DNA from 4 places in the Kitasatospora sp. NPDC023120 genome. Region 1 is predicted to be linked to each of the others. Evidence: riboswitches for the same ligand, from Rfam matches in the RefSeq annotation. Region 1 holds a riboswitch; each other region holds the start of a gene.
The links. A riboswitch is a leader RNA that binds a small molecule or an ion and turns the genes downstream of it on or off. The one in region 1 is predicted to bind cyclic di-AMP.
Positions count from the first base shown of each region.

Region 2: linked by a shared signal. The riboswitch ahead of ACZ3TI_RS28995 (M23 family metallopeptidase) and the one ahead of ACZ3TI_RS26130 (M23 family metallopeptidase) in region 1 are both predicted to bind cyclic di-AMP.
Region 3: linked by a shared signal. The riboswitch ahead of ACZ3TI_RS06850 (NlpC/P60 family protein) and the one ahead of ACZ3TI_RS26130 (M23 family metallopeptidase) in region 1 are both predicted to bind cyclic di-AMP.
Region 4: linked by a shared signal. The riboswitch ahead of ACZ3TI_RS33485 (LysM peptidoglycan-binding domain-containing protein) and the one ahead of ACZ3TI_RS26130 (M23 family metallopeptidase) in region 1 are both predicted to bind cyclic di-AMP.

Region 1 covers NZ_JBVHHY010000018.1:172,817-177,672, reverse strand. Annotated here, with positions in the region: gene ACZ3TI_RS26150 (class I SAM-dependent methyltransferase) at 1-102, opposite strand, end outside; gene ACZ3TI_RS26145 (sensor domain-containing protein) at 212-970, opposite strand; partial or broken gene ACZ3TI_RS26140 (GNAT family N-acetyltransferase) at 1,084-1,575, opposite strand; gene ACZ3TI_RS26135 (hypothetical protein) at 1,725-2,600, shown strand; gene ACZ3TI_RS26130 (M23 family metallopeptidase) at 2,727-3,575, opposite strand; cyclic di-AMP (ydaO/yuaA leader) riboswitch at 3,588-3,746, opposite strand; gene ACZ3TI_RS26125 (YiaA/YiaB family inner membrane protein) at 3,979-4,269, shown strand; gene ACZ3TI_RS26120 (alpha/beta fold hydrolase) at 4,387-4,856, shown strand, end outside.
Region 2 covers NZ_JBVHHY010000022.1:32,981-37,836, forward strand. Annotated here, with positions in the region: gene ACZ3TI_RS28980 (MarR family winged helix-turn-helix transcriptional regulator) at 1-283, shown strand, start outside; gene purB (adenylosuccinate lyase) at 432-1,862, shown strand; gene ACZ3TI_RS28990 (DHA2 family efflux MFS transporter permease subunit) at 1,886-3,421, opposite strand; cyclic di-AMP (ydaO/yuaA leader) riboswitch at 3,728-3,914, shown strand; gene ACZ3TI_RS28995 (M23 family metallopeptidase) at 3,917-4,856, shown strand, end outside.
Region 3 covers NZ_JBVHHY010000003.1:419,725-424,580, reverse strand. Annotated here, with positions in the region: gene ACZ3TI_RS06860 (hypothetical protein) at 1-596, opposite strand, end outside; gene ACZ3TI_RS06855 (C40 family peptidase) at 770-1,816, opposite strand; gene ACZ3TI_RS06850 (NlpC/P60 family protein) at 2,040-3,161, opposite strand; cyclic di-AMP (ydaO/yuaA leader) riboswitch at 3,172-3,326, opposite strand; gene ACZ3TI_RS06845 (C40 family peptidase) at 3,683-4,720, opposite strand.
Region 4 covers NZ_JBVHHY010000029.1:108,731-113,586, forward strand. Annotated here, with positions in the region: gene ACZ3TI_RS33470 (nucleoside triphosphate pyrophosphohydrolase) at 1-671, shown strand, start outside; gene ACZ3TI_RS33475 (SDR family NAD(P)-dependent oxidoreductase) at 711-1,133, opposite strand; gene ACZ3TI_RS33480 (cytochrome P450 family protein) at 1,434-2,738, shown strand; cyclic di-AMP (ydaO/yuaA leader) riboswitch at 2,982-3,148, shown strand; gene ACZ3TI_RS33485 (LysM peptidoglycan-binding domain-containing protein) at 3,154-4,041, shown strand; gene eno (phosphopyruvate hydratase) at 4,295-4,856, shown strand, end outside.

The sequences.
Region 1 (4,856 bases):
GAGCCGGGCCCGGGTGAGGTCGAACTGGGCGCAGTACTCGTCCAGCGGACGGGAGGTGACCAGGACCTCCGGGGGTTCGGGGGGAATGCCTGCGGCGGCCACCCGGCCATCCGAACACGGAGCGGCCCCGTCCGCACCCGGAGGGCGGACGGGGCCGGAGGGCCGGGCGGGGCAGGGCAGAGCCAGGGGGCCTGCAGGGCCGGCAGTCGGCTCAGCGGCCGAGCAGGCCCTGGGCGGCGGCCCGGTTGACGTTGGTCAGGCCGCGGACCAGCTGCGCGGTGAGGAACACCAGCGCCACCCCGGCCAGCGAGAACGCGGCGATCTGCCAGGTGCCCTCGATGTAGTAGGCGTGGCGGACGTGGTGGCTGTCGGTGAAGTCGAACACCCGGTACCCGCGCCAGTCGGTGTAGGTCGGGAAGACCCAGTGGTAGACCGGGTAGAACGCCATCGCCCAGCCGAGCAGCAGGAACACCAGCGTCATGGTGAAGCTGAAGATCGCCCAGGGGAACATCACCATCTGGTACAGCGCGGCCTTCCAGCCCGCCCCGTCCGCCAGCCGCGCGGTGATCGCGCCCCAGCTGCCCGGACGGACCTGGCGCACCGGCTCCGGGCCGGGGACGTCCAGGGCCAGCATGCCGCGTGCCCGGGCCCGCTCCAGCCGGCCGAAGCCGCGGCCGGCGGTGGTCAGGGCGGCCAGCACGGGCAGGCCGAGGACGGTGACGAAGGTGCCGAGGCCGAGGCAGAGCAGGGTGATCGCGACGGCGAAGCCGGCGATCGCCACCGGCAGGCCGCTGAGCACGTAGCCGACCTCGCGGTAGTAGTGCGCGGAGAACGGCGCCAGCCAGAACGCCGGCGGGCGCTCGGTCGGATGGGCCCGGTCGGTCCGGTGGGCCCGGTCGGGGCGCGGCTCGGCGCCGTAGCCGTCCAGGACGTCCCACTCGTGGCCCTGCGTGCTTCGGCTGCTGCTCATGTCCCGGCCCCCGGCCCCTCGTTCTGACGGTCGTTCGTGCTCGCTGGCGTCGTCCAGTCTGGTCGAAGGGCCGGTCCCGGGGCATCCGGAGACCTGGCGGATCGGGGGTGGGGTTAACCCCCCTCCCCCGCCCTGCCAGGCCGGTCGAGCGGGCCCGGCCACTCGTCGACGAGCAGCGCGTAGAGGTACGAGTCGGACCAGACGCCGTCCTTGAGCCGGTCGTGACGTGCCCGCCCCTCCAGCCGGAAGCCGAGCCCGGTGAGCACCTTGGCGGCGGCCGCGTTGTCCACGTCCGACCTGGCCGTCAGCCGGTGCAGGCCCAGGGTGCGGAAGGCGAGGTCGCAGAGCAGGCTGGTGATCTCGCCCGCGTAGCCGCGGCCCCAGTGCTCGCGGCCGAGGACGCAGCCGAGGTCGGCGGCGCGGTGCCGGCCCAGGGTGAGCGAGGCCTGTCCGATCGGGGTGGCGTCCTGCGGGTCCTCGGCGTCGGCGAGCCTGGTGACGGCGAGCCGGTAGGTGTCCCGCTCCTCGGCCATCGCCTCCTCCAGGTAGAGCTCGATCTGGTCGGCGCAGGTCTCGCGGTCGTGCGGCTCGAGGTCCAGGTGGCGGGTGACCCCGGGTCGCCGAGCAGGGCGTGCAGCGCGTCCACGTCACCGTCGGTGTGGTGGTACTCGCGGATCGCGAGCCGGGGGCCGGTGAGTCGTACGGGGACCATGGCTGCCGACCCTACCGGCCCCCGGCGACTACCGTTCGGACTATGAACGACGAAGACCTGCGGCTCGCCCCGCGCACCAGGGCCGCCGACCTGCTCGCCTGGGCGGCCGAGCAGGGCCGCACGCCGGTGGCCGAGGAGCCACTGCGCGCGGTGCTGGCGCTGCTGGAGCTGGGCGAGAGCAGGATGCACGACGGCTGGCCCGAACTGACCTCCGACGCGGTGGAGCACCTGCTGTACGAGCGGCTCCACCTGTACGTCCAACCCGCGCCCGAGGAGGACCCGCTCGCGTACGGCGACGCCGTCCGGCTGCTGATCGACCACCAGCGGGCGGCCCGGCGGCTCAACGCCAAGCGGCAGGAGCGACTGCACGCGGAGGCCGAGTGGCAGGGCGAGGTCGCGGCCGGGCTGCTGCGCCGCGCCGACCTGGTGACCTGGCCCCGGCTGTACGCGCTGCTGCTGCACGCGCACGGGGTGGACGTCGCGGACGAGGCGGCGGTGCGGGACTGGCTGGCCGGCTTCGGCGAGCTCGCGGAGGAGGAGCGGCTGGCCGCGTACGAGGCGCTGGTGCCCGCCGGCTGGCTGGACGAGCCGGACGAGCAGGGCTGGGGGCCCGGCCGGGTGCTGTCGGTCGGCATGGCCACGGACGGCGCGCGCCGGCTGCTGGAGCAGGGCCTGATGCGGCGCAGCTACCGCAACCTGGCCGAGCTGACCGCGCTCGGGCGCCCGATGCCGGACGAACTGGCGGGGGACTTCGGGCAGTTCGAGAAGGCGGCGGCCGACGCGGCACTCGACCTGTTCGGGACGTGGACGGTCCCGGGGCTGCCGCGGCTGCTGGTGGAGGAGTTCCCGGAGCTGGCACCGGAGCCGGGCCAGGAGGAGATCGACGCGTACCTGGCGCAGCTGCCCGCGGAGGACTGAGACGCCGCACCGCGAAAAGCCCCCGGCCACGTGCGGCCGGGGGCTTTCGGGTGTTCGTTCGGGGTGCCCGCCACGGGCAGGCCGTTACGGGCAGGGCGTTACGGGCAGGCCGTTACGGGCAGGGCGTTACGGGTTGAGGCCGCGCTGCTGGAGCCAGGGCTCCGGGTCGACCGGGGCGCCGCCGCCGGGGCGGACTTCCAGGTGCAGGTGCGGGCCGGTGACGTTGCCGGTCGCGCCCACCTTGCCGATCTGCTGGCCGGCGGTCACCTTGCCGGAGCCCTTGATGATCGAGGAGAGGTGGCAGTACCAGATCTCGGTGCCGTCGGGCAGGGTCTCGACGATCCGGTAGCCGTACGAGCCGGACCAGCCGGCCGAGGTGATGGTGCCCTGGCCGAGCGCCAGCACCGGGGTGCCGGTGTCGGCGGCGAAGTCCAGGCCGGTGTGCAGGTTGGCCCAATAGCGGGCGCTCTGGCCGTAGTGGGCGGAGAGCCGGTAGTCCGTCACCGGGAGGGTGAGGGCGGTGGCGCGCTTGGCCTCGGCCTCCGCGGTGGCACGCTTGGCCTCCGCCTCCTTGGCGGCGGCCTTGGCTTCGGCCTCCTGCGCGGCCTGCACGCGGGCGCTCTCCTCGGCGGCGGTGCGCTGGCTGTCGGCCTGCTGCTGGATGCGGGCGGCGAGCGCGAGGCCGGGGTCGGCGGAGAGGGCGACCGGGGTCTCGTCCGGGGCCTCGATGGCGGGCGCGGCGGCCGGGGTGGCCGAGGTGAAGCCGGTGGCACCCAGGGTGGCGGCGACGGCGGTGACGCCGAGCAGCGGGGAGGCTCCGCGCGTCTGACGCGGCATCCGGTGGCGGTTGGTCTCGGCCTCGGGGCCGAGGACATCGGGTCCCAGGGCTTCGGGGCCGTCCGCACCGGGGTGGTCGAGCAGCTGGGTACCGGCCGCGGGGCCGGCCGGGTGTGCCGGAGTGTGCGTCGACGCCACGGAGGCGCGCTCCTTTCCTTCCTTCGCGCCTACCGGGTTAGCTGACGGGTTCGGAGCAGGAAGGTCTCCTACGGCCGGGCCGGAGCCCCGCCGATTCACCCCAAGGAACGTGGTTCCCCGGCTCCCTGACCTGCCCGGAGGCCGGTCGGTGGGATTAGGCGACGGCGCACGGTGCCGTCTGGGTACGGCGTTGACGACCGCGCTGCGTTATCAAACGTTAATCCCAGGACGCTCTGATTCCAAGCCATCCGTCCGGGGCCGCTGTGGAGCGGGTGATCGGACGTCAACGAACGACCCCTCATCCGGGCGCCCGATCCGAGTACCGGCTCGCACCCCGATCCGAGCACCCCATCTGAGTACTCCTACTCATGTGCGTCCCGACCGGGCATCGCATCCTGACGCCATGACCGCACCGATGCAGAACCGCACCACGTCCGCCTACTACATCCAGGCCATCCTCTCCTTCGCCCTGTCGGGCGTCTCCCTCGCCGCCGGGATCGCCTACCTGCCGGTCGGGGGATGGGTCCGGGCGTTCCTCGGGGTCGGCCTCCTCTACACCGTCACCTCCGCGTTCACCCTGGCGAAGGTGATCCGGGACCGGCAGGAGTCGAACGAGATCGTCAGCCGGGTCGACCAGGCGCGACTGGAGAAGCTGCTCAGCGAGCACGACCCGTTCAAGGTCGAGGGAGTCTGAGGCCCCTCCGCCCCCCTCTCTTCGGGCGAACGCTTGACGGCTAAGGCTATTAGCCTTAGCTTTATGGCTATCAGCAGCACGGAGATGGCCCGCGGCAGCGGACCGAGGAGGCCCACCATGAACGCCACCAGCACCCCGGACACCCAGTACCTGACCGTCCCCGGCGGGCGGATCGCCTTCGACGACACCCGGCAGGGCGACGGCACGCCCGTCGTCCTGCTCCCCGGGATGCTCGACAGCCGGACCGCGTACCGGCACCTCCGCCCGCTGCTCACCGCCGCCGGCCACCGGGTCGTCACCATGGACCTGCGCGGCTTCGGCGAGTCCTCCATCGCCTGGGACGACTACGGCCCGGCCGCCATCGCCGACGACGTCCTCGCCCTGCTCGACCACCTCGGCATCGAGCGCGCCGTCCTCGCCGGGAACTCGTACACCGGCGCGACCGTCGTCAAGGTCGCCGGGGACGCGCCGGAACGGGTCGCCGGGATCGTCCTGATCGACGCCTTCGTGGAGAACCCGGAGCCCGGCGCCCTGATGCGCGGCGTCCTGAGCCTGATGGGCGCGGCACTCGTCCACTGGCCGGCCTT
Region 2 (4,856 bases), on a different contig from region 1:
GCTCGCCGGGCGGTTGGGCTGCGACGCGTCGAACGTCACCGGGATCGTGGACCGGCTGGAGTCGCTGGGCCTGGCCAACCGGGCGGCGGCGGCCGGTGACCGCCGGGTGAAGATCGTGGTGATCACGGCGGAGGGCCGGGAGATCCTCAACCGCATCCGCAGCGAGATGGCCCGTACCCACCAGGCCTTCGAGGCGATGACCGACGAGCAGCGGATCGCGCTGCACTCGATCTGCCTGCAGGTCCTGCCGGTGCTGGCCGGCCGGACGGGCGGCGCGCAGTAGCTCCCGCGTCCGCCCGTACCGGTGGGTTCGGGCGGCACCGGTCCGGCGCGACGGTGCGCAGCACCACCGCGGTCTCGCCGAGGGCGGGCAGCCGGGTGAGGTGGGTCTGCTCAGGGGCGCGTGACCTCGGCTGTTAGTCTTGCGAAGCGTGAGCGCGAAGCCCCAGATCCCCAATGTCCTGGCCTCCCGGTACGCCTCGGCGACCCTGGCCCAGCTGTGGTCCCCCGAGCACAAGGTGGTCCTCGAGCGCCACCTGTGGCTCGCCGTCCTCAAGGCTCAGCAGGACCTCGGTGTCGAGGTGCCGACGAACGCCGTCGCCGACTACGAGCGGGTGATCGACCAGGTCGACCTCGGCTCGATCGCCGCCCGTGAGCGGATCACCCGCCACGACGTGAAGGCCCGGATCGAGGAGTTCAGCGAGCTCGCCGGCCACGAGCAGATCCACAAGGGCATGACCTCCCGGGATCTGACCGAGAACGTCGAGCAGCTGCAGATCCGCCAGTCGCTGGAGCACGTGCGCGACCGCACGGTGGCCGTGCTGGTCCGCCTGGCCAAGCTGTCCGCCCAGCACTCCGAGCTGGTCATGGCCGGCCGGTCGCACAACGTCGCCGCGCAGGCCACCACCCTGGGCAAGCGCTTCGCGTCGATCACCGACGAGCTGCTGGTCGCCTTCCGCCGCCTGGAGGAGCTGATCGCCCGCTACCCGCTGCGCGGGATCAAGGGCCCGGTCGGCACCGCCCAGGACATGCTGGACCTGCTCGGTGGCGACACCGACAAGCTGGCCGAGCTGGAGCGCCGGGTCGCCGCGCACCTCGGCTTCGACAACGTGCTGACCAGCGTCGGCCAGGTCTACCCGCGCTCGCTGGACTTCGAGGTGCTCACCGCCCTCGTCCAGCTGGCCGCCGCGCCGTCCAGCCTCGCCAAGACCATCCGCCTGATGGCCGGCCACGAGCTGGTCACGGAGGGCTTCAAGGAGGGCCAGGTCGGCTCCTCCGCGATGCCGCACAAGATGAACACCCGCTCCTGCGAGCGCGTCAACGGCCTGGCCGTCATCCTGCGGGGCTACGCCTCGATGACCGGCGAGCTGGCCGGCGACCAGTGGAACGAGGGCGACGTCTCCTGCTCGGTGGTGCGCCGGGTCGCGCTGCCGGACGCGTTCTTCGCCTTCGACGGCCTGCTGGAGACCTTCCTGACCGTCCTCGACGAGTTCGGCGCCTTCCCCGCCGTGATCGAGGCCGAGCTGGATCGCTACCTGCCGTTCCTCGCGACCACCAAGGTCCTGATGGGCGCGGTACGCGCGGGCGTCGGCCGGGAGACCGGGCACGAGGTCATCAAGGAGCACGCCGTCGCCTCCGCGCTGGCGATGCGCGCGGGCGCCCGGGAGAACGAGCTGCTGGACCGCCTGGCCGCCGACGAGCGGATCCCGCTGGACCGCGCCGCGCTGGACGCCCTGCTGGCCGACAAGCTCTCCTTCACCGGTGCGGCCGGCGCCCAGGTCGCCGAGGTGGTCCGCCGGGTGGAGGCCGTCGCCGCCGCCTACCCGGAGGCCGCCAAGTACGCGCCCGGCGACATCCTGTGATGCGCCCGTGAACTGACGCGCCGTCAGCTCTCCGACGAGGGCCCTGCCGCCGTTCCGGTGGCGGGGCCCTCGTGCGTGTGGACGTGGCCCGGGTCCAGCGGCGGGGTGGTGCCGCAGCACCACTCGGTGTCCGGCTCGGCGACCACGTGGTCCTCCGGGGCCAGGACGTTGCCCCGGATGGTGGCGAAGGCGATGAGCCCGCCGGCCGTCAGCAGTCCGGCGCAGATCAGCATCGCGATGTGGAAGGCGTCGTCGACGGCGGAGGGCACCCGGTACGCGTCGCCGCTCAGGCCCGCCATGGCCGGGAGGGCGGCGACGGCGAGCAGTCCGGCCGCGCGGGCGGCGGCGTTGTTGACTCCACTGGCGATGCCCGCGTGCCGGACCTCCACGGCGGCCAGCACGGTGGCCGTCAGCGGTGCCACCAGGAGCGTCATGCCGCAGCCCATGACGGTGACGGCGGGGAGCACGTCCGTCCAGTAGGACGAGCCGGCACCGACGCGCAGCATGAGCAGCACCCCGGCGGCGCAGAGCAGCGGGCCGACCGTCAGCGGGATCCGCGGGCCGATCCGCTTGCCGAGGCGCGCGGCGCGCGAGGACAGCGCGAGCATCAGCACGGTGATCGGGACCAGGGCGAGGCCGGACACCAGCGGGGAGAAGCCGGCGACGATCTGCAGCTGCACCACCAGCAGGAAGAACACGCCGCTGAACGCCGCGTAGACGCAGAGGGTGACCAGGTTCACGGCGGTGAACAGCCGGGAGGAGAACAGTCCGAGCGGCAGCATCGGCTCGGGGGCGCGGCGCTCGACGGCGATGAAGGCGGCACCGAGGGCCAGTCCGAGCACGGCGGTGAGCCACACGGCGGGGGACAGGCCCTCGCCGGCGGCGGTCAGGGCGTAGGTGATCGCGCCGAGGGCGAGCGCGGCGAGCACCGAGCCGAGCACGTCGAAGCGGCCGGAGGCGCTCTCGTCCCGGCTCTCCGGCACGGAGCGGGTGGCGACCAGGATCACGGCGGCGGCGAGCGGCAGGTTCAGCAGGAAGATCCAGCGCCAGCCGGGGCCGTCCACCAGCCAGCCGCCGAGGAAGGGGCCGACCGCGGCCGACACCCCGCCGAGGCCGGACCACAGGCCGACCGCCGCCGAGCGGTCGTCAGGGTGGAAGACGGCCTGGAGCATGGCGAGCGAGCCGGGGGTGAGGAGCGCCCCGCCGATGCCCTGGACGGCGCGGGCGACGATCAGTACCTGGATGTTCGGCGCGGCGGCGCAGGCGGCGGAGGCGGCGGCGAACCAGACCACGCCGATCAGGAAGACCCGGCGCCTTCCGTACCGGTCGCCGAGGGCGCCGCCGAGCAGGATCAGGCCCGCCAGGGTGAGCAGATAGGCGTTCAGCGTCCATTGCAGGGACGCCAGGGAGGCGCCGAGGTCGGCGCCCATCCTGGGCAGCGCGACGTTCACCACGGTGCCGTCGAGCATCGCCATGCTGGAGCCGAGCACCGTTGCCAGGAGTACCCAGCGGCCCTGCGCGGTGCCCAGGCGCAGGGTGCCGGCTTCGGAGGTGGCCACGGCCCGATCCTGCGCCCCGTGGGGCGCACGTGACAAGGGTCACCGGCGGGTGTGTCGGTGGTGCGCGGTGCGTGAGCGGACGGCTGCGCAGCGGCGTCGAGTTCGGCGCAGGGTCGTGGATCAGTGGCGCGGGGTGAATGGATTGTGTACGCACCGTGCAGCGGATCATCCGGAGGGTGACCGGCTCCCGGGGGATGGTTGCGGGTTCAAGAGATCGACATTGCTTCACCCGAACGGATGGGTTTTAGTTCAGCGACCGCCCGGCCAGTCCGGACGGATCCACCGGGTGGAACGCCGAGTCCTGCCGCTTCCCGGTGGCTCGATCTGAACTCTGTACGGCAGGAGCGGGGGACCCACAGGTAAGTCGCCGGACCGGAGTTCGCGCCTCAGGGCGCGGGCGTCCAGGGCCGGCTTGGGGTGAAGCCGCGCATGCGGCCGGGCAACTCCAGCCCGAACCCGACAGCTCACCTCGCAGGCGTCGGAGAGGAATCTTCCATGCCTGCTCAGGCTCGTCGTATCGCCCTGCCCCGCGCCGCCCGCATCGGCATCGCCACCGCCGTCACCGGCGTCTCCTTCGTCCTGCCGCTCGTCACCGCGATGAGCGCCCAGGCCCACACCGCCCCGGCCGCCGCCGCTCCGGCCGCCGCCACCGTCGCCGACGCCAAGCCCGCCGCCGAGGCCGCCCCGGCCGCCGCGCACGAGAGCTACCGCGTCGTCAGCGGCGACACCCTGTCCAAGATCGCCGACGCCAAGCACGTCGAGGGCGGCTGGCACGCGCTGTACGAGCAGAACCGCTCGGTCGTCGGTGCCAACCCGAACCTGATCTTCCCGGGTCAGCAGCTCGCGCTCGCCGGCCACGCCGCCGCTCCGGCCGCGGACGCCGCCCCGGCCAAGCCCGCCGCTCCGGCCCCCGCCAAGCCGCAGGCCCAGGTGCAGGTCAAGACCGAGGCCGCCAAGCCCGCCGCTCCGGTGCAGACCCAGGTTCAGACCGCCGCTCCGGCCCAGGCCGTGACCGCCGCTCCGGTCGCCTCGACCTCCGGCTACGTCGCGCCGCTGGCCAACCCGAAGCTGGGCACCGCCTACGGCGTGGCCGGCTCGATGTGGGCCTCCGGCCACCACACCGGCCAGGACTTCGTCGCCTCCACCGGCACCCCGCTGCGCGCCGTCGCCAACGGTGTCGTGGTCAAGGCCGGCAACGGCGGCGCCTACGGCAACGAGGTCGAGATCAAGCTCGCCGACGGCCACTACGCCGAGTACGCGCACCTCTCCGTGATCGGTGTGTCGATCGGCCAGACCGTCACCGTCGGCCAGCAGATCGGCCTCTCCGGCGCCACCGGCAACGTGACCGGCCCGCACCTGCACTTCGAGATCCGCACCGGCTCGGAGTACGGCTCGGACATCGACCCGGTCGCCTACCTGCGCGCGCACGGCGTCG
Region 3 (4,856 bases), on a different contig from region 1:
ACCACCTGGCGGCCGAAGTCGCTGAGCCGCCCGTACGCCTCGGGATTGACCAGCACCCGGTCCGCCGGGGTGTTCCGGGGCGCGCCGGGGGCGGCGACGGTGACCGCCGCCATGTCCGCCCAGTCGGCCGGGTCGGCCTCCAGCAGCCGGGCGAACTGCTCCTCGGTGGCGGGCAGTTCGAGCAGCAGCCGGCCGAGCCGGCCGCCGCCCCAGACCTCCTCGACGGCGGGCAGCGCCTTGTCCCCGACCGCGGCGAGCCCGGCCGGGTCGGAGCCGTCGGCCGACCCGAGCACCAGGCAGCGCGCGCCCGGCACCGGCCGTACCGGCCCGAAGTCCCACAGCGCCGGCGGCCCGCTCGCGCTCTCCTCCCGCTCGACCCGCCAGCCGGCTTCCGTCCGGACCAGCCCGATCCGGCGCGGGTACACCACGGGGTGGTCGTCGTACCCGGCGATCCGCACCGCCAGGTCGGCCGCGGCGGTCAGCCGGTCCGGCCCGTCGCCCGCGGCGAGCACCAGGTTGCGGTACGCCGCCTCGGCCGCCGGCACCCCCGACCGGGCGGGCAGCGAGCGCGCCCGCTCCGCCAGCACGGCGGCCACCTCACCGCGCCGGTCCTCCGCCTGCCGGACGGGTGCCGCCGCGGGGGCGACCGGCGGCAGCGACAGCTGGGCCAGACCGCCTGCCGCGAGCAGCAGCGCACCCCGCCGGGACAGCAGGCGGCGGGGCCGGTCTACCGGGTGGGGGTCGCGGGAGGGGCCGGACGGCGACGCGCTCAGAGCCGGACCACCCCCGAGACCGGCATGGCGTTGACGCTCTCGTAGCGGACCCTGGCGCCCGGGTAGGGGGCGTGCACGATCACACCGCCGCCGGCGTACATGCCGACGTGGTGCATGTCCCGGTAGAAGATCACCAGGTCTCCCGGTCGCGCTTCGGAGAGGTTGATCCGCTGGCCCGCGTACGCCTGGGCCTGCGAGGTGCGCGGCAGGGTCACTCCGGCCTGCCGCCAGCTGTAGTACATCAGACCGGAGCAGTCGAACGCGCGGGGCCCGGTCGCTCCGTAGACGTACGGCGAGCCGACCATCCGCACCGCGGCGGCCAGCGCGGCCGCACCGCGCTCGGAGGCGGGCGGGGCGGAGCCGAGGTCCAGCCGGTCCGTGCCGCGGGTGGCGCGCTGCTCGGCGTCCCGGGCGTCCTGGGCGGCCATCCGGGCCCGCTCTCCGGCGGGCAGGCTGTTGAGCAGCTTCTGCGCCGCGTCCAGCCGCTGCTGGATCTGCTGCTTGCTGTCGGCGAGCGAGCGGCGGGCCTGGTCCAGCTCGGCGAGCTTGCCGGTCGCCTCGATCCGCCGCTGGTCGAGCCGGCGCTGGCGGGTGACCAGCTCGTGCAGCGTCTCCTGCTGCCGCTCCGAGGCCTGGCCCAGGGTGCGGGCGCGGGCGAGGTAGCCCTCCGGGTCGGGGGACAGCATCAGCTGGGCGGTCTGGGTCATCCCGCCGCCGCGGTACTCCGCCCCGGCCACGGTCGCCAGGTCGCCGCGCAGCTCGTTGAGCTGGTCCTGGGCGACGGCGATCTCGCCCTGCAGGATCGTGGCCTCGCCCTGGAGCCGCCGCTGCGCATCCTGGGCCGCGTTGTACTTCTCCGAGGCCTGCTCGGCCTCGTCGTAGAGCTGCTCCACCTGCGCCTTGACGTCCTTGCGGTCCGCCGGGTCCGGGCTGCCGGGGGCGGCCCGGGCGCTGCCGCTGGTCGCCACGCCCAGCACGGTGGTGGCGGCCGCCGTCAGCACCAGCGCACGGGCGAGCAGTTGGGAACGGCGGTGCACGGGCACGGCGGCGGCTCCAATCCTGCGGCGCGGTCCCGCCGCCGCTCCACTGCGGGCGGCCCTCGAGCGGGAGTCCGGTGGCAGACGTTAGCGAGTCCGGGCAAGTGAGTCCAAACCCCTCCCGACCCGAATATTTGACCCGTAATCGGACATCAGCCCGACTCGCCGACAAAGCCGCAGGCCCGGCCTTCCGTGACGGAAGACCGGGCCTGGAGGCGCGGAGCGGGGATCAGACCCGCACGATGCCGGACAGCGGCATGTTGGTGACGGCCTCGTAGCGGACCGAGGCGCCCGGCTTGGGCGCGTGCAGCACCTGGCCGTTGCCCGCGTAGATGCCGACGTGGTGGGCGTCGCTGTAGAAGATCAGCAGGTCGCCGGGCTGGGCCTGGGACAGGTCGGTGCCGATCCGGGTGCCGGCGTGGGCCTGGTCCTGCGAGGTGCGCGGCAGCGAGACGCCGACCTGGTTGAACGCCCAGACCATCAGGCCGGAGCAGTCGAAGGAGCTCGGGCCGGTGGCGCCCCACACGTACGGGCTGCCGACCTTGGAGGCGGCGGCGTTCAGCGCGGCGGCACCGCGCGAGCTGCCGGGCGCGGGCAGCTTGGCGACCGGCGTGGACGAGGGCGCGGAGAGGTCGCCGCGGCTGTTGTCGCGCGAGGCGCGGTCGGCGGCCTGCTGCTGGGCCTTCGCGGCGTCGGCCTGGGCCTTGGCGTCGGCGGCGGCCTTCTCCTCGGCCGCGCGCAGCGCCTGGCGCTCCTGCTCGGTCAGGGTGTTGAGCAGGTCCTGGGCGGCCTTCAGCTTGTTCTGGACCTCGTCCTTGGAGGCCTTCAGCTGCTGGGTGGTCGACTCCAGCTCGGCGAGCTTGCCCTGGGCCTCGGCACGGTCCTGGTCGAGCTTGCGCTGCTGCTCCTGGAGCTGCTTCAGCTGGTTCTTCTGGGTGTCACCGGCCTGGTTGAGCGCACCGGCCTGGTTGAGGAAGTTGTCCGGGCTGGACGAGAACATCAGCTGGACGGTCGGGGATATGCCGCCGTTGCGGTACTGCTCCCCGGCGATCTCGGCGAGTCCGCCCTGCAGGTCGGTCACCTGCGCCTGCTGGCGGGCCACCTGGTCCTGCAGACCGGCGACCTGCTTCTCCAGGGCCTGCTGCTTCTCCTGGGCGGCGTTGTACTGCTCGGTCGCCACCTCGGCCTGCTCGTTGAGCTGGTCGACCTGCTCCTTGACCTGGTCCTTGGTCGGCTGCGGGTCGGCGTGGGCGCCGGTCTGCGCGGAGAGGGCGACCGCAGCGGCGGCGACACCGGTCAGGATCGAGACACGGGCGCGGCCGGCGGGCTTGGGACGACGATGGGACGCCACGAAGGCGGACTCCTTCTTCCTACGTCCGCCTACCGGGTGAGCTGACGGGTTCGGGCCGGAAGCAGTGCCCTACGACGCCTCACGGCCGTTCCAGCGGCCGACCTGGCGCCGATTCACCCCGGAGGAACGTGGTTCCCCGGCTCCGCTCCGCAGCGCCCCCGACCACTGGGCTCCCCTGTCGGGCAGTCGCTTCGACCTGCCCCGCTGCCTCGCGAACTCGGCGGTAACCACCGCCGCCACCCTGGCTGGGTGATCGACAGTGCGGTGGTTCGGAGCACGACCCTAGTAACTGAAGCGTGATCGGTTCAAATCCTTGTCAGAAAAAAGACGGAAGATTATCCAAGTTCTCTTGTGAAAATGACCGATGGTGACCGTCGACGCACGCAAGGCTGATCAGGTCTCACCCACCGGTCGCAAAACGGTCGAAAACCCGAACGCCACCCCCGTCGGAGGTGGCGCGGATCACAGGGCCCGGACGGGCCCGTTCGGCGTGTCGGACTGTCAGACCCGGCGGGCCGCTGTCAGACCCGGCGGATCGTGTTGATCGGCATCGCGTCGGCCTTCATCACCTTCACCACGTCACCGGTGTGCGGCGCGTGGACCACCATGCCGTTGCCGATGTACATCCCGACGTGGTGCATGTCCCCGCCGTAGATGACCAGGTCGCCGGGCAGGGCCTGGTCCATCGAGGGCACCCGGGTCCCGTAGTGGCCCTGCTCCTGCGAGGTGCGCGGCAGCGAGACGCCCGCCTGCCCGTACGCCCAGAGCATCAGGCCGGAGCAGTCGAAGGTGCTCGGGCCGGTGGCGCCCCAGACGTACGGCGAGCCCTGCTTGCTCATCGCCTTGGCGACGGCCACGGCCGCGTAGCCGCTGGCCGGCGGCAGGCTGCTCAGGTCGACCCGGTCGGTGCCGCGCGAGGCGCGCTCGTCCTGCGCCTGCTGGGCCTTCAGGGCGGTGCGCTCGGCGGCGCTGAGCGAGTTCAGCAGGTCCTGGGCGGCCTTCAGCTTGGTGTTGACGTCCGCCTTGGCCTGGTTGAGGTCCTTGGTGGTCGTGTCCAGCGAGGCCAGCACGGCGGCCGCCTCGGCCTTCTCCTGGTCCAGCCGGCGCTGCTGGTCCAGCAGCGACTTGAGCGCCTCGGCCTGGGTGGTGCTGGCCTGCTGGACGGTGGAGGCCTTGTCCAGGTAGCCCGACGGGTCGGAGGAGAGCATCAGCTGGACGGACGGGTCGATGCCGTTGGTGCGGTACTGCTCGCCCGCCACCTCGGCCAGGCCGACCTGCAGCTGGGTCATCTGCTCCTGACCGCGGGCCACCTGGTCCTGCAGCTGGTCGGCCTGCTTGCGCAGCTGGTCGGCCCGCTCCTTGGCGCCGTTGTACTTCTCCGCCGCCTGCTCCTGCTCCTCCTGGAGCTGGTCGATCTGCGCCTTGACGTCCGTTTTGTTCGGCTGCGGCGCGGCGTGCGCGGCCACCTGGGCGGAGAGGGCGACCGCGGTCGCAGCGGCAGCGGTGAGCACGGAGATCCGCGCGCGGCTCGGCTGCTTGGGACGGCGGTGGGAGGCCAAGGGACCGGCTCCTTCTTCCATCGGACTCACCTGATCGGATGAGATTCCGGAAAATAGGTTTGACGCCAGACCCTAGTGAAGATCTATCCGTTTTGCTACTCCCCCGTAAGCGTGAACCCGCTTTCCCACACCGGCT
Region 4 (4,856 bases), on a different contig from region 1:
ACGACCTGCCGGGGTCGCGGCTGCTGGACCTGGTGACGGTGATGGACCGGCTCCGCTCGCCGGGCGGCTGCCCGTGGGACGCCGAGCAGACGCACGGGAGCCTGGTGAAGTACCTGGTCGAGGAGGCGTACGAGCTGGTCGAGGCGATCGAGGAGGGGGACCGGGACACGCTGCGCGAGGAGCTGGGCGACGTGCTGCTCCAGGTGTTCTTCCACTCCCGGATCGCCGAGGAGCACCCGACGGAGCCGTTCACGGTCGACGACGTGGCCGGTGACATCGTCGAGAAGCTGATGTACCGGCACCCGCACGTGTTCGGGGACGCCGAGGCCCAGGGCGCCGCCGAGGTGGAGGCGAACTGGGAGCAGCTGAAGGCCGCGGAGAAGTCGGACCGGGAGTCGGTGCTGGACGGCGTGCCGGCCGGGCTGCCCTCGCTGGCGTACACGGCGAAGCTGGTGTCGCGGGTGCGCCGGGCGGGCTTCACGGGGGTGTCGGATGAGCTGTACGAGCTGCCGGCCGAGCTGACGGCGGAGTCGGCGGGCCGCCTGTTGCTCGCCGTGGCGCAGCGGGCGCACGACGCCGGGGTGGACGTGGACGCGGCGCTGCGTTCGGCCGCGCGCGGTTACCGGGACGCGGTGCGCGCCGCCGAGGGCCTCAAGCCGGACGGACAGTAGGCGCCGGCATGCCAGGCCAAGCGGAGCAGGAGCAGCCGTTCAGGCCGCCGTGGCGGGGCTCTCGACCGGGCGCCGCTGCGGGACGAGCTCCCCGATGGCTTCGCCGACGAGGACGACGAGTTCGGCGAGGCGTTCCAGGTCGAGGTGGTCGGGCAGGTCGGCGAGGGAGATGATCCGCTCGCCGTCCGGGCCGGCGACGGCGAACAGGTCGATCGGCCCGAGGTGCTTCTCCGCGGTGTCGACGAGGGCGGCGACGTCGCTGGGGCGGCGGATGTCGCCGGAGACGCCGACGACGGGGCAGCCCGGCCGGTCGAGTTCGGCGGCGAGGTCCTCGGCGATGCCGACGTGCTGGTCGGCGATCAGCATTCCGGCGGCGCCGGCCGCGGCGAACCGGCGGGCGAGGTCGGCGCCCGACCCGCCGTCGAGTACCGCGATGACGACGACTGACCCGCTGACCTGCATGGTCTGCTCCTCCCTGTGGGCGACACCGCACCGGCGCCCACGCGTACTGCGGAGGATCGTAGGCACGTCCCCACCCTCCGCAACAGGGATTACCCCTCAGGTGACCAGGCTCACGCCCGCTGTCCGGCCAAGAGCTGCCCAAGAGCCGTTCACGGACCTTCCACGGACAGGCCACCGGCGGTCCACGGGCCGTCCGCCGTCCGTCCACGGAGCGTTGGCGCGCCGGTCGCACACCGTTGACACGGGGGTGGCGAACCGCCGACGGGAGGGGGCCGCGCACCCACCGGATACGGTCGACCCATGCCAGCTCAGCCCGACCCCGCCCAGCCCTCCGCCCCGCAGCTGTTCACCTGGGAGTTCGCCGCCGACCCGTACCCCGCCTACGCCTGGTTGCGCGAGCACGCGCCGGTGCACCGCACCAAGCTGCCGAGCGGGGTCGAGGCCTGGCTGGTGACCAGGTACGCGGACGCCCGGCAGGCGCTCGCGGACAGTCGGCTGTCGAAGAACCCGGCGCACCACAGCGAGCAGGCGCACCGCACCGGCCGGGTGGGCATCCCGGGGGAGCGGCAGGCGGACCTGATGACGCACCTGCTGAACATCGACCCGCCGGACCACACCCGGCTGCGCCGGCTGGTGTCGAAGGCGTTCACCCCGCGCCGGGTGGCGGAGTTCGAGCCGCGGGTGCAGCAGCTCACCGACCGGCTGATCGACGGCTTCGCGCAGCGCGGTTCGGCGGACCTGATCCACGAGTTCGCGTTCCCGCTCCCCATCTACGCGATCTGCGACATGCTGGGCGTGCCGGCCGAGGACCAGGACGACTTCCGCGACTGGGCCGGGATGATGATCCGGCACGGAGGCGGCCAACGCGGCGGTGTGGGGCGGGCGGTGAAGCGGATGCGGGCGTACCTGCTGGAGCTGATCCACCGCAAGCGCGCGGATCTCGGGGACGACCTGATCTCGGGCCTGATCCGGGCGAGCGACCACGGTGAGCACCTGACCGAGAACGAGGCCGCGGCGATGGCCTTCATCCTCCTCTTCGCCGGCTTCGAGACGACCGTGAACCTGATCGGCAACGGGACGTACGCGCTGCTGCGCAATCCGGAGCAGCGCCGGCTGCTGCAGGAGTCGGTGGCGCGCGGGGAGAGCGCGCTGCTGGAGACGGGGATCGAGGAACTCCTGCGCTACGACGGGCCGGTGGAGCTGGCGACCTGGCGGTTCGCGACGCAGCCGCTGACCATCGGCGGGGTGGAGATCCCGGTCGGCGATCCGGTGCTGGTGGTGCTGGCCGCCGCGGACCGCGATCCGGACCGGTTCGCGGACGAGAACACCCTGGACCTGGCCCGGACGGACAATCCGCACCTGGGTTTCGGCCACGGCATCCACTACTGCATCGGTGCTCCGCTGGCCCGCCTGGAAGGGCGTGCCGCGCTGGCCACACTGCTTTCCCGACTGCCCGATCTGCGGCTCGCGGAAAGCCCGGAGAATCTTCGCTGGCGAGGTGGTCTGATCATGCGTGGCCTGCGGGAACTCCCGGTTGAATTCAGTCCGGAGAGCCGCTCCCCGCATACGCCTCCGCACTCCCCTTCCGCGCCCCTGACGAACTGACACGAGCTGACGGCGGGCCGGATGGCGCGCTGACGAAACGTCGCCCGGCAGCCTCCTATGACGGTGTGAACATCCATCAATCCGGACATAGCGGCGCCGTTGGTAGGCGATCGGACACACGCCGTAATTTCTGTGTGATATCGGTGATATGAGCTTGTGATTGGTCTGAGGATCTGTCTACTCTCCCTGGAGTTCGCAGCTGCGGACCCCGTGTGCGGAACGCCGAATCCTGCCCGCCGCGTCACGGGAAACCGACCAGAACCCTGGGCAGGGGCGGGGGAACCAGGTTTGTTGCCGTCCCCACGGCTTGGGGTGAAGCCGCCCGAGCGGAATCGTTTCCGCGTACGGCGGCCGGGCCACCTCCCGGTCCGAACCCGACAGCTCACCTCGCAGGCGTGCGGAGAGGGACCTCTTCATGCTGTTCGTTGGAACTGGCCGCCACCGTCGTCGCACCCAGGCCGAGAAGGCCATCGCCGTCGCCGGTGTGGCCGGCGTCGGACTCGCGATGCCGCTCCTCACCGCCACCGGCGCCTCCGCCGCCCCGGTCTCCACCTGGGACGCCGTCGCCCAGTGCGAGAGCGGCGGCAACTGGAGCATCAACACCGGCAACGGCTACTACGGTGGCCTGCAGTTCACCTCCAGCACGTGGAAGGCGTACGGCGGCACCTCCTACGCGCCGCAGGCCAACCAGGCCAGCAAGGCGCAGCAGATCTCGGTCGCCGAGAAGGTGCTCGCCTCGCAGGGCCCGGGCGCCTGGCCCGTCTGCTCCGTCAAGGCCGGTCTGACCAAGGGCGGCGCCCCGGCGTCCGTCGACACCTCGGACTCCAAGCCGCAGTCCGCCCCCAAGCAGCAGGCGCAGAAGCCGGCCCCCAAGCCGGTGCAGCAGCCGACCGCGCAGAAGCCCGCGCCGAAGCCGGTGCAGCAGGCCGCCCCGCAGCAGCAGGCGCAGCCGCAGACCCCGGGCTTCTCCGGCAAGGCCGGCTGGGACGCGGACGCGAAGGTGTACTGGTACCAGAACAACGGCGCCTGGTACTGGACCAGCCACCAGGGCGTCTACCAGCAGTACGCCGGCCACGCCGCCGCCCAGCAGCACTACGCCCCGCAGGCGCAGCAGCAGTACGCGCCGCAGGCCGCTCAGGCGTCCGGCCACGACTACACCGTCCGCGCCGGTGACACCCTGTCGACCATCGCCGCCGCCCAGGGCGTGTCCGGCGGCTGGCACGCGCTGTACGAGCAGAACCACGGCACCGTCGGCGGCGACCCGAACCTGATCCTGCCCGGCCAGGTGCTGCACCTCGGCTGAGCCGCTCCCGCCGCGACGCGTGAAGGGGGGCGGCCCTGCCGGCCCCCTTCGTCCGCATTCGCCCGCCCCGGTCGGACAAGCTGGGACAAGCAGGTGAACTACCGGTGGGTAGAGGGGCCACACGCTGAGACGGGACCGAGGTCGGCGTGGCCCCGGGAGCCCGGGCGGTTAGGCTCTGCTGCGTAACGACTCCGCAATCGTCCTGCTGTCAGCGCCACCGTCAGCCGGACCAGCTTCCGCAAGGAGATGCCTCGTGCCGTCCATCGATGTCGTCGTAGCCCGTGAGATCCTCGACTCCCGCGGCAACCCCACGGTCGAGGTCGAGGTCGGCCTCGACGACGGCAGCACGGGTCGTGCCGCTGTCCCGTCGGGTGCCTCCACCGGCGCCTTCGAGGCGCTGGAGCTGCGCGACGGCGACAAGAACCGCTACTTCGGCAAGGGCGTGGAGAAGGCCGTCCTGGCCGTCATCGAGCAGATCGGCCCGGAGCTGGTCGGCTACGACGCCACCGAGCAGCGCCTGATCGACCAGGCCATGCTCGACCTGGACGCCACCCCGGACAAGTCCTCGCTCGGTGCCAACGCCATCCTGGGCGTCTCGCTGGCCGTCGCGCACGCCGCCTCCGAGGCCAGCGACCTGCCGCTGTTCCGCTACCTGGGCGGCCCGAACGCGCACGTCCTGCCGGTCCCGATGATGAACATCCTCAACGGCGGCTCGCACGCGGACTCCAACGTCGACATCCAGGAGTTCATGATCGCCCCGATCGGCGCGGAGTCCTTCTCCGAGGCCGTCCGCTGGGGCGTCGAGGTCTACCACA